DNA from 2 places in the Streptomyces thermoalcalitolerans genome. Region 2 is predicted to be linked to the other one. Evidence: riboswitches for the same ligand, from Rfam matches in the RefSeq annotation. Region 2 holds a riboswitch; the other holds the start of a gene.
The links. Region 2 has a riboswitch for glycine ahead of gcvT (glycine cleavage system aminomethyltransferase GcvT). Riboswitches for the same ligand answer to the same signal wherever they lie in the genome.
Positions count from the first base shown of each region.

Region 1 (7,021 bases), on a different contig from region 2:
GCGGACAGTGGGCTGATGAGCATCGGCACGGTGCTGAACGTGCTGCGCGACGAGTTCCCCGAGGTCACCATCTCCAAGATCCGTTTCCTGGAGTCGGAGGGGCTCGTCGAGCCGCAGCGGACCCCCTCGGGGTACCGCAAGTTCAGCGCGGAGGACGTGGAGCGGCTCGCCCTGGTCCTGAGGATGCAGCGTGACCACTACCTGCCGCTGAAGGTGATCCGCGAGCATCTGGACGCGATGGAGCGCGGTGAGGCGGTCCCGCCGCCGGTGCTCGGCCGGCAGCGCGACGGCGAGGCCGGGCCGCCGCCCGCCGAGGCGCACACGGCGGCCCGGATCGGGCGGGCCGAGCTGCTCGCCACCGCCGGGATCGAGGAAGCGGAGCTTCAGGAGTGGGAGTCGTACGGGCTTCTCACCCCGTTGGCGGACGGTTCCTTCGACGCCGAGGCGGTGACCGTGGCCTCGCTCGTCTGCGAGCTGGGGCGCTTCGGCATCGAGCCCCGTCATCTGCGGGTGATGAAGGCGGCCGCCGACCGGGAGGCCGGGCTGATCGACCAGGTGGTGGCCCCGCTCAAGCGGCACCGCAATCCGCAGACCAGGGCCCATGCCGAGGCCCGCACGAAGGAGCTGGCGGCGCTCATGGTGCGGCTGCACACGGCCCTGGTGCAGACGGCGCTCGGGGTGCGGCTGTCCTGACCGGGCCGGCCGCGGCGGCCGGATCGCTCCTTCGTTCCCGCCCCGACTACCCAAATCTCCCGGGCACGGCCTAGGGTTACTGTGTGAACGAGCTCGATGTCGTAGGTGTCCGGGTCGAAATGCCCTCCAACCAGCCGATCGTGCTCCTGCGTGAAGTGGGAGGCGACCGTTACCTCCCCATCTGGATCGGTCCGGGGGAGGCGACGGCGATCGCCTTCGCTCAGCAGGGCATGGCTCCCGCCAGGCCGCTGACCCACGACTTGTTCAAGGACGTGCTGGAGGCCGTCGGCCAGGAGCTCACGGAAGTGCGCATCACGGATCTGCGCGAGGGCGTCTTCTACGCGGAGCTGGTCTTCGCCAGCGGGGTCGAGGTGAGTGCCCGGCCGTCCGACGCCATAGCGCTGGCGCTGCGCACCGGAACGCCGATCTTCGGCAGCGATGCGGTGCTCGATGACGCGGGCATCGCGATTCCGGACGAGCAGGAGGACGAGGTGGAGAAGTTCCGCGAGTTCCTCGACCAGATCTCTCCGGAGGACTTCGGCACCAGCAGTCAGTGACAGTCGGCAACCGGTGGAAACACATCCGTGTACCGCCGGTTGCAGGGAGTCCTGAGGCCTGTCACCAGGGCAACCGGTCAGCTCTTCCCTGCGCGGGGGCACGCGAAACCACTCTTAGGGTGATTATCACTCGGCGTGCCGAGTGTGGCGATCGTTGACGCACCCTTGGTGACTGCCTACCGTCGAGGAGGCAGGTCGAGGACGGAGGTCGGCGTGAGAAGCAGCGGCGACAGTACGGCGGGGAGTGTCCCCGGGCGCGGTGTCCGGGGAAGTTACTCCTACCAGGGCAGCGCGACCGATCTTGCTCCGCTGCGCCCGGCGGCCGTGCCGAGCAGCAAAGAGGCGGCATCCATGGCGTCCGAGCAGATCGGCTACCGCGGTCCGACGGCCTGTGCCGCCGCCGGCATCACCTACCGGCAGCTGGACTACTGGGCGCGCACCGGTCTGGTCGAGCCGAGCGTGCGGCCCGCCTACGGTTCCGGTACGCAGCGCCTGTACAGCTTCCGTGACGTCGTCGTCCTGAAGATCGTCAAGCGCTTCCTCGACACCGGCGTCTCACTGCAGAACATCCGCACAGCCGTCCAGCACCTGCGGGAGCGCGGCTTTAGGGATCTGGAGCGGATGACGCTGATGAGCGACGGCGCCACGGTGTACGAGTGCACGTCGCCCGACGAGGTGCACGCCCTCCTCCAGGGAGGCCAGGGGATCTTCGGCATCGCGGTCGGCGTGGTGTGGCGCGATGTGGAGAACGCGCTGTCGCAGCTGCACGGTGAGCGCATCGACACCGGGGAGACCCTGGTGGGGCACAACCCCCACGACGAGCTCGCCGCCCGGCGCCGCAACCGGGCGGTCTGACCGGTTCTGATCAGCCCGCGGGCCGGCGCCCGGCCCGCGGGGCACGGCTCCGCGGCCGCGCAAGGGCCCTGTGGCCCGTATGGCCCGCTGTCAGCGGTGTGGTACAGCATCGTGGGTGTGAGAACCGCGCCCACGATCCTGCATCTCGACATGGATGCCTTCTTCGCGTCGGTGGAGCAGGCGTCCAAGCCGAGTCTGCGCGGGAAGGCCGTCATCGTGGGCGGGCTCGGACCGCGCGGGGTGGTGGCCACCGCGTCGTACGAGGCGCGGGCCTTCGGTGTCCACTCGGCGATGCCGATGGCCCAGGCACGGCGGCTGGCGCCGAACGCCGCGTACCTGGTGCCGCGCTTCGCCTTCTACCGGTCCGTCAGCGAGCAGGTGACGGGCCTGCTGCGGGCCCTGTCGCCCCTGGTGGAGCCGCTGAGCCTGGACGAGGCGTTCGTGGACCTGGAGGCCGGGGGAGCCGCCTGGGACGCGGAGTCGGCCCGGCGGGTGGGGGTCAAGCTGCGCGCCGACATCCGGGCCGTCACGGGGCTGACCGGCTCCGTGGGGCTGGCCGCCTCCAAGATGCTCGCCAAGATCGCCTCCGAGAAGGCCAAGCCCGACGGGCTGGTGCTCATCGAGCCCGGCACGGAGCGGGCCCTGCTCGGCCCCATGCCCGTGCGGACCCTGCCGGGCGTCGGACCGGCCACGAACGACCAGCTGCGGCGCGCCGGGATCCACACCGTCGCCGAACTCGCCGAAGCGGGTGAGGACGAGCTGGTACGGCTGCTCGGCAAGGCGCACGGCCACGCGCTGTACGCCATGGCGCTGGCCCGCGACGAGCGGCCCGTCGTCGCCGAGCGCGAGACCAAGTCGGTGTCGGTCGAGGACACCTACGACGTGGACATCCACGACCGCCTCCGGGTGGGCCTGGAGGTGCAGCGGCTCGCCGACCGGTGCGTACGGCGGCTGCGCGCGGCCGGGCTGTCGGGGCGCACCATCGTGCTGAAGGTGCGCCGCTACGACTTCTCCACCCTGACCCGGTCCGAGACCCTGCGGGGCCCCACGGACGACCCCGCGGTGGTGCGGGAGACCGCCGCCCGGCTGCTGGCCTCCGTGGACACCACGGGCGGCGTACGGCTGCTCGGCGTGGGCGTGTCCGGGCTCGCCGACTACACCCAGGAGGACCTGTTCGCCCAGGCGGCGAGCGCGGAGGCCGGGAACCCGGCCGAGGAGGCGGAGCAGGAGCCGGCCGCGGACCGGGCGGCCCCCGCCGAGCGGCGCTGGCTCGCGGGCCACGACGTACGGCACGCCGAGTACGGCCACGGCTGGGTCCAGGGCAGCGGCCTGGGCCGCGTCACCGTCCGCTTCGAGACCCCCGGCTCCCCGCCGGGCCGGGTCCGCACCTTCTTCGTCGACGACCCGGACCTGGAACCGGCGGATCCCCTCCCTCTGGTGCCTCTGGCGTGCCCCGCATCCGCCGGACCCGAGGACACGGAGCTGCCGGGGCCGGGGGACCGGGCGGGGGAGCGCGTGCCGTCGGAGAGCGCCGCCGAAGGGGGCTGACGCCGTTCGGGTGTCAGGCGGTCTCGTCCGGGCCCGAGCCGGAGCCCGCGAGATCGCCGGTGTCGCGGTCCGGGAGGGCGGAGGGGGACGCGGCGTCCAGGCCGTAGTGGTGGTAGAGCTGCAGTTCCTGCTCGGGGGAGAGATGACGGCCCACGCCGAAGTCGGGGGCCTCCTTGATCAGGGAGCGGTCGAAGGGGACCCGCAGAGTGCCCTCCACCAGCTCGCTCGGCCCCAGGGGCACGAAGGCGTCCCGGGAGAACAGGCCGGTGCGTATGGCCGCCCACTCCGGTACACCGGTCGCGTCGTCGAGGTAGACCTCGTCCACCGTGCCGATCTTGTGGCCATTGCGGTCGAACGCCTTGCGGCCGATCAGGTTGCGCGGATCGATCTCGGTCTGCACGGGCCCTCCAGATGGTCGCAAATCATTCGTAGGCACTACAAAAGAGCACAATCGGCAGGACGGCCACTCGAAGACCCCGCCAGCCGTCCCGCTGGTACGCTGGCAGAGGCCGCTGACCCCGTGCGGGAGAGCTCTCCGGAACCACCGGAGGCGCCGAAGGAGCAAATCCTCCCCGGAATCTCTCAGGCCCCCGTACCGCACGGACGAGGTCACTCTGGAAAGCAGGGCGGGTGTCGACGGTGTCCGCTCTCACCGACGGTGAAAACCGGGAGCCCCCTGGGCGGCCCGGTGAAACTCTCAGGTCGAGATGACAGAGGGGGAGGCCGTCGGGACACCCGTGCCGTGGTGTCCCTCGAAGGTCGTATCAGACCAGGAGGCCTCCGCAATGACCGCCCAGCGCATTCCGCTCTCCGAGCTCGAACAGGGCATCCCCTTCGAACAGCGCCACATCGGGGCCGACCAGGAGGCGCGGGCCAAGATGCTCGCGCAGGTCGGCTACGGCTCGCTCGACGAGCTCATGGCCGCCGCGGTACCCGATGCCATCAAGAGCACCGACGCACTCGACCTGCCGGGTGCCCGCACCGAGGCCGAGGTCCTGGCCGAGCTGCGCTCGCTGGCCGGCCGCAACCAGGTCCTCGACTCGATGATCGGACTCGGCTACTACGGCACCTTCACCCCGCCGGTCATCCTGCGCAACGTCATGGAGAACCCGGCCTGGTACACCGCCTACACCCCCTACCAGCCGGAGATCTCCCAGGGCCGCCTCGAGGCGCTGCTGAACTTCCAGACCATGGTCGCCGACCTCACCGGCCTGCCGACCTCCGGCGCCTCCCTGCTCGACGAGGGCACCGCCGCGGCCGAGGCCATGGCGCTGTCCCGGCGCATGGGCAAGAACAAGAAGGGCCTGTTCCTGGTCGACGCGGACGCGTTGCCGCAGACCATCGCCGTCCTCCGGACCCGCGCCGAACCCACCGGCGTCGAGGTCGTCGTCGCCGACCTGAGCGAGGGCATCCCGGCGGACATCGCCGCACGCGAGATCAACGGCGTGCTCCTGCAGTACCCGGGCGCCTCCGGTGCCGTACGCGACCTGAAGCCCGTCATCGACCAGGCGCACGAACTGGGCGCCCTGGTCACCGTCGCCGCCGACCTGCTCGCCCTGACGCTGCTGAAGTCGCCGGGCGAGCTGGGCGCGGACATCGCGGTCGGCACCACCCAGCGCTTCGGTGTGCCGATGGGCTTCGGCGGCCCGCACGCCGGCTACATGGCGGTGCGCGAGAAGTTCGCCCGCAGCCTGCCCGGCCGCCTGGTCGGCGTCTCCGTCGACGCCGACGGCAACCAGGCCTACCGCCTCGCCCTGCAGACCCGTGAGCAGCACATCCGCCGCGAGAAGGCCACCAGCAACATCTGCACCGCCCAGGTGCTGCTCGCCGTCATGGCCGGCATGTACGCCGTCTACCACGGCCCCGAGGGCCTGAGGAACATCGCCCGGCGCACCCACCGCTACGCCACGATCCTGGCCGAGGGACTCAAGGCCGGCGGTGTCGAACTCGTCCACGACGCCTACTTCGACACCCTGACCGTCAGGGCCGAGGGGCGGGCCGCCGAGATCGTCGCCGCCGCGCGCGAGGGCGGCGTCAACCTGCGCCTCGTCGACGCCGACCACGTCTCCCTCGCCTGCGACGAGACCACCCGGCGGAAGCACCTGCACACCGTGTGGGCCGCCTTCGGCGTCGAGGGCGACATCGAGGCGCTGGACGCCGAGGCCGAGGACGCCCTGCCCGAGGCCCTGCTGCGCACCGACACCTACCTCACCCACCCCGTCTTCCACCGGTACCGCTCCGAGACCGCGATGCTGCGCTATCTGCGCCGGCTCGCCGACCGCGACTACGCGCTCGACCGCGGCATGATCCCGTTGGGCTCCTGCACCATGAAGCTCAACGCGACCACGGAGATGGAGCCGATCACCTGGCCGGAGTTCGGCGGACTGCACCCCTTCGCGCCCGTGGAGCAGGCGCAGGGCTACCTCACGCTCATCCGGGAGCTGGAGGAACGTCTCGCCGAGGTCACCGGCTACGACAAGGTCTCCCTCCAGCCGAACGCCGGCTCCCAGGGCGAGCTGGCCGGCCTGCTCGCCGTGCGCGCCTACCACCGTGCCAACGGCGACGACCAGCGCACGGTCTGCCTCATCCCGTCCTCCGCGCACGGCACCAACGCCGCCAGCGCCGCGATGGCCGGCATGAAGGTCGTCGTCGTCAGGACCGCCGAGAACGGCGAGATCGACGTCGAGGACCTGCGGGCGAAGATCGAGCAGTACCGCGACCAGCTCGCGGTGCTGATGATCACCTACCCGTCCACGCACGGCGTGTTCGAGGAACACGTCGCCGACATCTGCGCGCAGGTCCACGAGGCCGGCGGTCAGGTGTACGTCGACGGCGCCAACCTCAACGCCCTGGTCGGCCTCGCCAAGCCGGGCCACTTCGGCGGCGACGTCTCCCACCTGAACCTGCACAAGACGTTCTGCATCCCGCACGGCGGCGGCGGGCCGGGCGTCGGCCCGGTGGCCGTGCGCGCCCACCTGGCGCCGTACCTGCCCAACCACCCGCTGCAGCCCGAGGCCGGTCCCGGGACCGGGGTCGGCCCGGTCTCGGCCGCACCGTGGGGCTCGGCGGGCATCCTGCCCATCTCCTGGGCCTACCTGCGCCTGATGGGCGGCGAGGGACTCAAGCGGGCCACCCAGATGGCCGTGCTGTCCGCCAACTACATCGCCAAGCGTCTCGAGCCGCACTACCCGGTGCTCTACACCGGCCCCGGCGGCCTGGTCGCACACGAGTGCATCATCGACCTGCGGCCGCTGACCAAGGCGACCGGTGTGACCGTGGACGACGTCGCCAAGCGGCTGATCGACTACGGCTTCCACGCGCCGACGATGTCCTTCCCGGTGGCCGGCACGCTCATGATCGAGCCTACC
Region 1 is NZ_BAAAHG010000057.1:6,732-13,752, forward strand. Features, by position in the region: gene ftsR (transcriptional regulator FtsR) at 1-693, shown strand, start outside; gene ABD224_RS24605 (bifunctional nuclease family protein) at 777-1,250, shown strand; gene ABD224_RS24610 (MerR family transcriptional regulator) at 1,464-2,105, shown strand; gene ABD224_RS24615 (DNA polymerase IV) at 2,223-3,653, shown strand; gene ABD224_RS24620 (PRC-barrel domain-containing protein) at 3,667-4,053, opposite strand; glycine riboswitch at 4,167-4,261, shown strand; gene gcvP (aminomethyl-transferring glycine dehydrogenase) at 4,439-7,021, shown strand, end outside.
Region 1: linked by a shared signal. The riboswitch ahead of gcvP (aminomethyl-transferring glycine dehydrogenase) and the one ahead of gcvT (glycine cleavage system aminomethyltransferase GcvT) in region 2 are both predicted to bind glycine.

Region 2 (7,021 bases):
CCTACCTGAGATCTGGACACTTGACATAAGGGGGCAGTTCAGGCGTCCCTTCACAAGAAGTTGATCCAATCGATACACAAGACGCCCCCTCAGGAGCCTCCGAGAAACCGTCAGATGGTGTGTAGAAACGGCAAAACCGCAGGTGACAGGCGGTTAGCAAGGTGTAGCTGAGCGCGCACGACCGCCGGCACGGCCGAAAATCCGACGTGACATCAGCGATGAGTTGTGAAGAAAGCCCAGCACCGGTCAGATGTCCATATGCTGGACAAGCGGTGACGCTGCGTGATCACATGCGAAGGCCCGGTGCGGTCGACCGCACCGGGCCTTTCGAGGGTCTGCCCCGGTCAGCGCCGGTATCCGTCCCGGTCAGTGCCGGTACCGGTTCCGTCCCGGTCAGTGCCGGTACACGGGCGGGTAGCCGTAGCCCGAGGCGGCGGGCGGTACGGCACCGTGCGCCTCGCGGTCGTAGAAGGGGCGGGAGTTGGCGCGCAGCCACATCGCGACCGGGTCGTACTCGTCGGACATCGCCACGGTCGACACCGGCAGCCCGTCGGGGACGGCGCTGACGGACTGCTGCATCATCGCGCGCACCGAGTCGACGGCGGCCGGCGAGGTGTCGTACACGTCCAGGCCGATGGCCAGGTACGGTTCTCCGAGCGCGGGCTGCACCCAGGCGCGGCGCAGCGAGCGGACCGCCGGGGTGCGGTGGGCGTTCTGGGTGAGCAGGGCGTAGAACTGCGGGACCTCGACGGTCGGCTCGGACAGTCTGAGCGGCCCCGCGGGCTGGCGGTCCAGGCCGGTGGCGATACGGCGCAGATCGAGCCAGGGGATGCCGACGCCGCCGCCCGGAGCGTGCGGGTTCAGCCAGAGGCCGTAGTGCTCGCGGTAGAGGATGCGGGCCACCTCGAGGCCGTCCACCACCTCGTACGACCGCATCCAGCCGCTGGCCGACAGCTCCTGAGCGGACGTCACGCAGGGCGCGTAGCCGTGGCCGTCGACCTCCATGCGCCCGTACTGGGCGTCGGGGGAACCCGCCTGGCCGTGCCACAGCAGCATCCAGACCCGGCCGGAGGACGGCGTCGCCAGTGCGCGCAGCAACACCTCGTAGGCGTCGTAACGCCCCGGCGTCACCTGGCGCAGCGCCTGCTCGACCTGCACGGCCGCCGTGCCGCTGGCGCTCACGCTCACCTTCTGTACCGCCCCTCCACGAGCCCCTTCGACACCCTGTGTACCAGGGCGTGCTCCCCGAAGTCCCGCCCGGAGACGCCCGGGATGTCCGACGATGCGGACGGGGCTTTCAGGAACACGCCGCGGCGACCGGAAAGGTACGCCGGGGCGCTCGCGGCGTCCGGTGCCGCACCGTCTTCCACGCCCTTCGTAACGGCGGGGAGCGCCGCGGGGCGAGGCAGCTCCCGCGTACCGGGGGGTACGCGGGCGGTGCGGCGGCACGACGAGGCGCCGTGCCGGGCGTCGCGAGCCGGTGAACCTTTTCGGTCGCAGCACTAGCTTAAGGCCGCCTGCGAACTCGGTACCCGTTGCCGTTTTTGCCACCGTGGGACGCTTGTGCCCATGCGGCGGTGTCCTCAGTGGTCGTGCCGGTAGAACGGCCGGATCTTTTCCCTCATCCAGTCGGTCACCGGGTCCTGGGCCACGTCCAGAAGGACCAGGTTGACCGGCCACCGGACCGGGGAGGCGGCCAGGGCACGGCCCAGGGCCTCCAGGGGGCGGGTCAGCAGGTCGCCCTCGAGGTGGGACAGCTCGACACCGATGAACATGACCGGGTCGGCCGTCTCGATGGCGGCCAGACAGCGCCGGGCGGTGCGGACCACGCCGATCGCCGCGAACTCGGCGGAGGCGGCGGAGAGGAAGTCCATCGGGTCGTCCTGCCAGTCGGGCTCGAAGAGGCGGACGCGGCCGCCGGTCTCCGGGCCGTCCAGCGGGGTGCGTCCCGCCCGGCACAGCTCGGCCACGGCCGGCGGCGGCAGCGGGACGCCGACCACGCCCTCCGGGTTGATGGCGATGCCGGCCTGCGGGGGCAGTCCGCGCGCGAACTCGACGGCGGGCGCGATGGTGTACGCCATGTGGGAGCCGACGACCTGACGGAACTGCTCCTCGGAGCTGAAGACCGGCACATACGCCTGGCCGTCGAGCTCCATCGCGGGCAGGTCGAGCGGACCGCTGTTCGGGCCCCCGCCATTGGGCAGGGGGACCCAGAGGAAGCTGCGGCTGAGGACCTCGATGATCCGGCCGACGGCCGACGGGACGCCGAGGGAGGCCGACAGCACCTCCTCCAGTTCGTTGCCGGGCCAACCGCCGTGCGGGTGGGGCTGGAGATGTGCCTGTGCCGGGAAATCCATCTACCTACCGCCTGCTGGAAACCACTGCTGTGACCGGAAGGTTATCCGGTACGGGAGCGAACTCGACCCGCCGCAGTGCCGCCGCGGCCTCGCGGTCCAGCAGGACCGCCGAGTCGCAGCCCCTCGGCAGCTCCCCCCGCCGCAGGACGCGCAGCAGACGGGCCGCCGCCCGGCAGTGACGCCGGAAGGCGTACGGGGAGACCCCCCGGCCGCGTTCCCGCTGGCCCGCCAGCGCGGTGCCGGGGGCGACGTCCAGCAGGATCAGGTGCAGGGCGGCGCCGCGGCGGCGGGCGGTACGGGCCAGCCAGGCGCGCACCCAGGGCTGGGTGCCGCAGTCGTGGACCACGACCGGGGCGCCGGAGCGCAGGGCGCCGCGCAGTCCGGCGTAGTGGGCGAGGCGGACCAGAGGGCGGTAGAGGACGTAGGGCAGGTACGGCGCCAGGCGGGCGTCCCAGCGGTCGCGGGTGTCCTGGGAGTCGATCCGCAGGCCCCCGCGCACCGCACGGCGCATCAGCGTGGACTTGCCGCCGCCGGGCAGGCCGGTCACCACGACCAGGTCGTACGGCCCGAAGCACAGCTCGTGCGGCCCGTTCTCTCCCCGCAGGTCCCGGACGGCGGCCCCGAGCCGCCGCGGCCGGACGGGAGCCGGCCCGGACAGCGGAAGGGGCAGCGCGGAGGACTGGGACGTCGCCTGTGGCCTGGGCCTGTTCACCGTCATCATCCTCCCCGGTTGGTCAGGAATGCACCTTCCCACCGAACGTAAAGAGAAGGTAATGGACGGTGTTCCGCGATTCCGTGTACGTACTGCCACGGGCCGGTCACAGGTACGGTCCTGCCGCGAACGCGCCGGTCGTGCAATGATGGGCGCCTCAACTGCATATCGGCCGTTTGAATCCGCGCGGGAGAGTCCCCGGCCGCGTTCGCCGGGGCGCCGAAGGAGCAAGTCCCTCCCTTGAATCTCTCAGGCCCCGTTACCGCGCGGGCGAGGCACATCTGAAAAGCGGGCCGCCGACGGCGGCCCCACCCAAGGTGCAAGCCGTGGCCGTCCGCCCGACGGCGGTCGCGGCGAACCTCTCAGGTTCCGATGACAGATGGGGAGGACAGCAGACCCGTCCTCGTCCTTTCTGTCCTGGAGACCGACCGATGAGCAGTACCGACGCCCCTCGACTCCGCCGTACCCCGCTCGACGCGCTGCACCGCTCGCTCGGCGCGACCATGACCGACTTCGCCGGCTGGGAGATGCCCCTGCGCTACGGCTCCGAGCGCGAGGAGCACCTCGCCGTGCGCACCAGGGCCGGTCTGTTCGACCTCTCCCACATGGGCGAGATCACCGTCACCGGACCGCAGGCCGCCGCGCTGCTGAACTACGCCCTGGTCGGCAACATCGCCACCGTGGGCCCGGGCCGTGCCCGCTACACCATGATCTGCCGGGCCGACGGCGGCATCCTGGACGACCTGATCGTCTACCGGACGGGCGAGAGCGAGTACCTGGTCGTCGCCAACGCCTCCAACGCCCAGGCGGTGCTCGACGCGCTCACCGAGCGGGCGGCCGGCTTCGACGCCGAGGTCCGTGACGACCGGGACGGCTACGCGCTGCTCGCCGTCCAGGGGCCCGAGGCCCTCGCCGTCCTCAAGCCCCTCACCGACGCCGACCTGGACGGACTGAAGTACTACGCCGTTCTGTCCGGCACCGTCGCGGGCGTCCCCGCGCTGATCGCCCGCACCGGGTACACCGGCGAGGACGGCTTCGAGCTGTTCGTGGCCCCGGGCGACGCGGAGCGGCTGTGGCAGGCGCTCACCGAGGCCGGCGCCCCGGCCGGTCTGGTGCCCTGCGGCCTGTCCTGCCGCGACACGCTGCGCCTGGAGGCGGGCATGCCGCTGTACGGCAACGAGCTGTCGACGGCGCTGACCCCGTTCGACGCGGGGTTCGGCCGGGTGGTCAAGTTCGACAAGGAGGGCGACTTCGTGGGCCGCGAGGCCCTGCTGGCCGCCGCCGAGCGGGTGGCCGCCGAGCCGTCCCGGGTGCTCGTCGGCCTGGTCGCCCAGGGCCGCCGGGTCCCGCGCGCCGGCTACGCGGTCGTCGCGGACGGAAAGGTGATCGGCGAGGTCACCTCCGGTGCCCCCTCCCCCACCCTGGGCAAGCCGATCGCGATGGCCTACGTCGACGCCGCGTACGCCACGCCGGGCACGACGGGTGTCGCGGTGGACATCCGGGGCAGTCACGAGCCGTACGAGGTGGTGGCGCTGCCCTTCTACAAGCGGCAGAAGTGACACCGGCGCGGCGGCCGGCCGGCCCCGGGGCGGGCCACGTCACCCCTGATCACAGGCACCTTTTCCCTTCCCTCAGCCATCAGCACCCCCCGCGTACAGGAGGAATCAGGCCATGAGCAACCCTGAGCAGCTGCGCTACAGCAAGGAGCACGAGTGGGTGTCGCCCGCCGAGGACGGCATCGCCACGGTCGGCATCACCGAGTTCGCGGCCAACGCGCTCGGCGACGTCGTCTACGCCCAGCTCCCGGAGGTCGGCTCCACGGTGACCGCGGGCGAGGCCTGCGGCGAGCTGGAGTCCACCAAGTCGGTGTCCGACCTGTACGCCCCGGTCAGCGGTGAGGTCACCGAGATCAACGAGGACGTGGTGAACGACCCGTCGCTGGTGAACTCGGCTCCGTTCGAGGGCGGCTGGCTGTTCAAGGTGCGCGTCACGAGCGAGCCGGACGACCTGCTCTCCGCCGACGAGTACGCCGCCCACACGGCCGGCTGAGAAACGGGACGACGCGCATGACCGAGCGGAAGACCGTTCTCGACACGCCCCTGCACGAGCTCGACCCGGACGTGGCCGCCGCGGTCGACGCCGAACTGCACCGCCAGCAGTCCACCCTCGAGATGATCGCCTCGGAGAACTTCGCCCCGGTGGCGGTCATGGAGGCCCAGGGCTCGGTCCTCACCAACAAGTACGCCGAGGGCTATCCGGGCCGCCGCTACTACGGCGGCTGCGAGCACGTCGACGTGGTCGAGCAGATCGCCATCGACCGCGTCAAGGCGCTGTTCGGCGCCGAGCACGCCAATGTGCAGCCGCACTCCGGTGCCCAGGCGAACGCGGCCGTGATGTTCTCGCTGCTCGAGCCGGGCGACAGGATCATGGGCCTGGACCTCGCGCACGGCGGGCACCTGACCCACGGCATGAGGATCAACTTCTCCGGCAGGCTCTACGAGGTCGTCGCCTACCACGTGGGCGAGGACGGCCTGGTCGACATGGCCGAGGTGGAGAGGCTGGCCAAGGAGTCCCGGCCGAAGCTGATCGTGGCCGGCTGGTCGGCCTATCCGCGGCAGCTGGACTTCGCCGCGTTCCGCCGGATCGCGGACGAGGTCGGCGCCTACCTCATGGTCGACATGGCGCACTTCGCCGGCCTGGTCGCCGCGGGTCTGCACCCGAACCCGGTGCCGCACGCGCATGTGGTCACCACCACCACCCACAAGACGCTGGGCGGCCCGCGCGGTGGGGTGATCCTGTCGACGGCCGAGCTGGCCAAGAAGATCAACTCCGCGGTCTTCCCCGGTCAGCAGGGCGGTCCGCTGGAGCATGTGATCGCCGCCAAGGCGGTGGCCTTCAAGATCGCGGCGAGCGAGGAGTTCAAGGAGCGCCAGCGCCGCACCCTGGAGGGCGCCCGCATCCTGGCCGAGCGTCTGGTGCGAGACGATGTGAAGGCGGCCGGCGTGGACGTGCTGACCGGCGGCACGGACGTGCACCTGGTCCTGGTGGACCTGCGCGACTCCGAGCTGGACGGCCGGCAGGCCGAGGACCGGCTCCACGGGATCGGGATCACGGTCAACCGCAACGCGATCCCGAACGACCCGCGTCCGCCGATGGTCACCTCGGGCCTCAGGATCGGCACGCCGGCCCTGGCGACCCGCGGCTTCACGGCCGAGGACTTCACCGAGGTGGCGGACGTGATCGCCGAGGCGCTGAAGCCGTCGTACGACGCCGATGCCCTCAAGGCCCGGGTGAAGGCCCTGGCCGACAAGCACCCGCTCTACCCGGGGCTGCACTCGTAAGCCCCCTTCCGGCGGCGCCGCGCGCGGAACCGGAGACCCCGCCCCGCGCGCGGCGCCCGCCCGCTTCTGCACCACCCCGCACTGAGGAGGCACCGTGGCCATCTCGGTCTTCGACCTGTTCTCGATCGGCATCGGCCCGTCCAGCTCCCACACGGTCGGCCCGATGCGGGCCGCCCGGATGTTCGCGCGCAGGCTGCGCAACGAGGGCCTGCTGGAGCGGACCGCCTCCGTCCGCACGGAGCTGTACGGCTCCCTCGGCGCCACCGGCCACGGCCACGGCACGCCCAAGGCGGTGCTGCTGGGCCTGGAGGGCGAGTCCCCGCGGACGGTGGACGTGGAGACGGCGGACGAGAGGGTCGAGAAGGTGAGGACCTCGGGCCGTCTGCGCCTTCTCGGCGAGCACGAGATCGCGTTCTCCTTCGACGACGACCTGGTCCTGCACCGCCGCAAAACGCTGCCCTATCACGCCAACGGCATGACCCTGTGGGCGTACGACGCCTCGGGCGCCGAGCTGCTGACCAGGACGTACTACTCGGTGGGCGGCGGCTTCATCGTGGACGAGGAGGCGGTGGGCGCGGACCGCATCAAGCTGGACGACACGGTGCTGAAGT
Region 2 is NZ_BAAAHG010000019.1:28,214-35,234, reverse strand. Features, by position in the region: gene ABD224_RS13760 (enhanced serine sensitivity protein SseB C-terminal domain-containing protein) at 394-1,182, opposite strand; gene ABD224_RS13755 (enhanced serine sensitivity protein SseB) at 1,584-2,357, opposite strand; gene ABD224_RS13750 (AAA family ATPase) at 2,362-3,075, opposite strand; glycine riboswitch at 3,247-3,344, shown strand; glycine riboswitch at 3,345-3,458, shown strand; gene gcvT (glycine cleavage system aminomethyltransferase GcvT) at 3,501-4,628, shown strand; gene gcvH (glycine cleavage system protein GcvH) at 4,741-5,118, shown strand; gene glyA (serine hydroxymethyltransferase) at 5,136-6,410, shown strand; gene ABD224_RS13730 (L-serine ammonia-lyase) at 6,505-7,021, shown strand, end outside.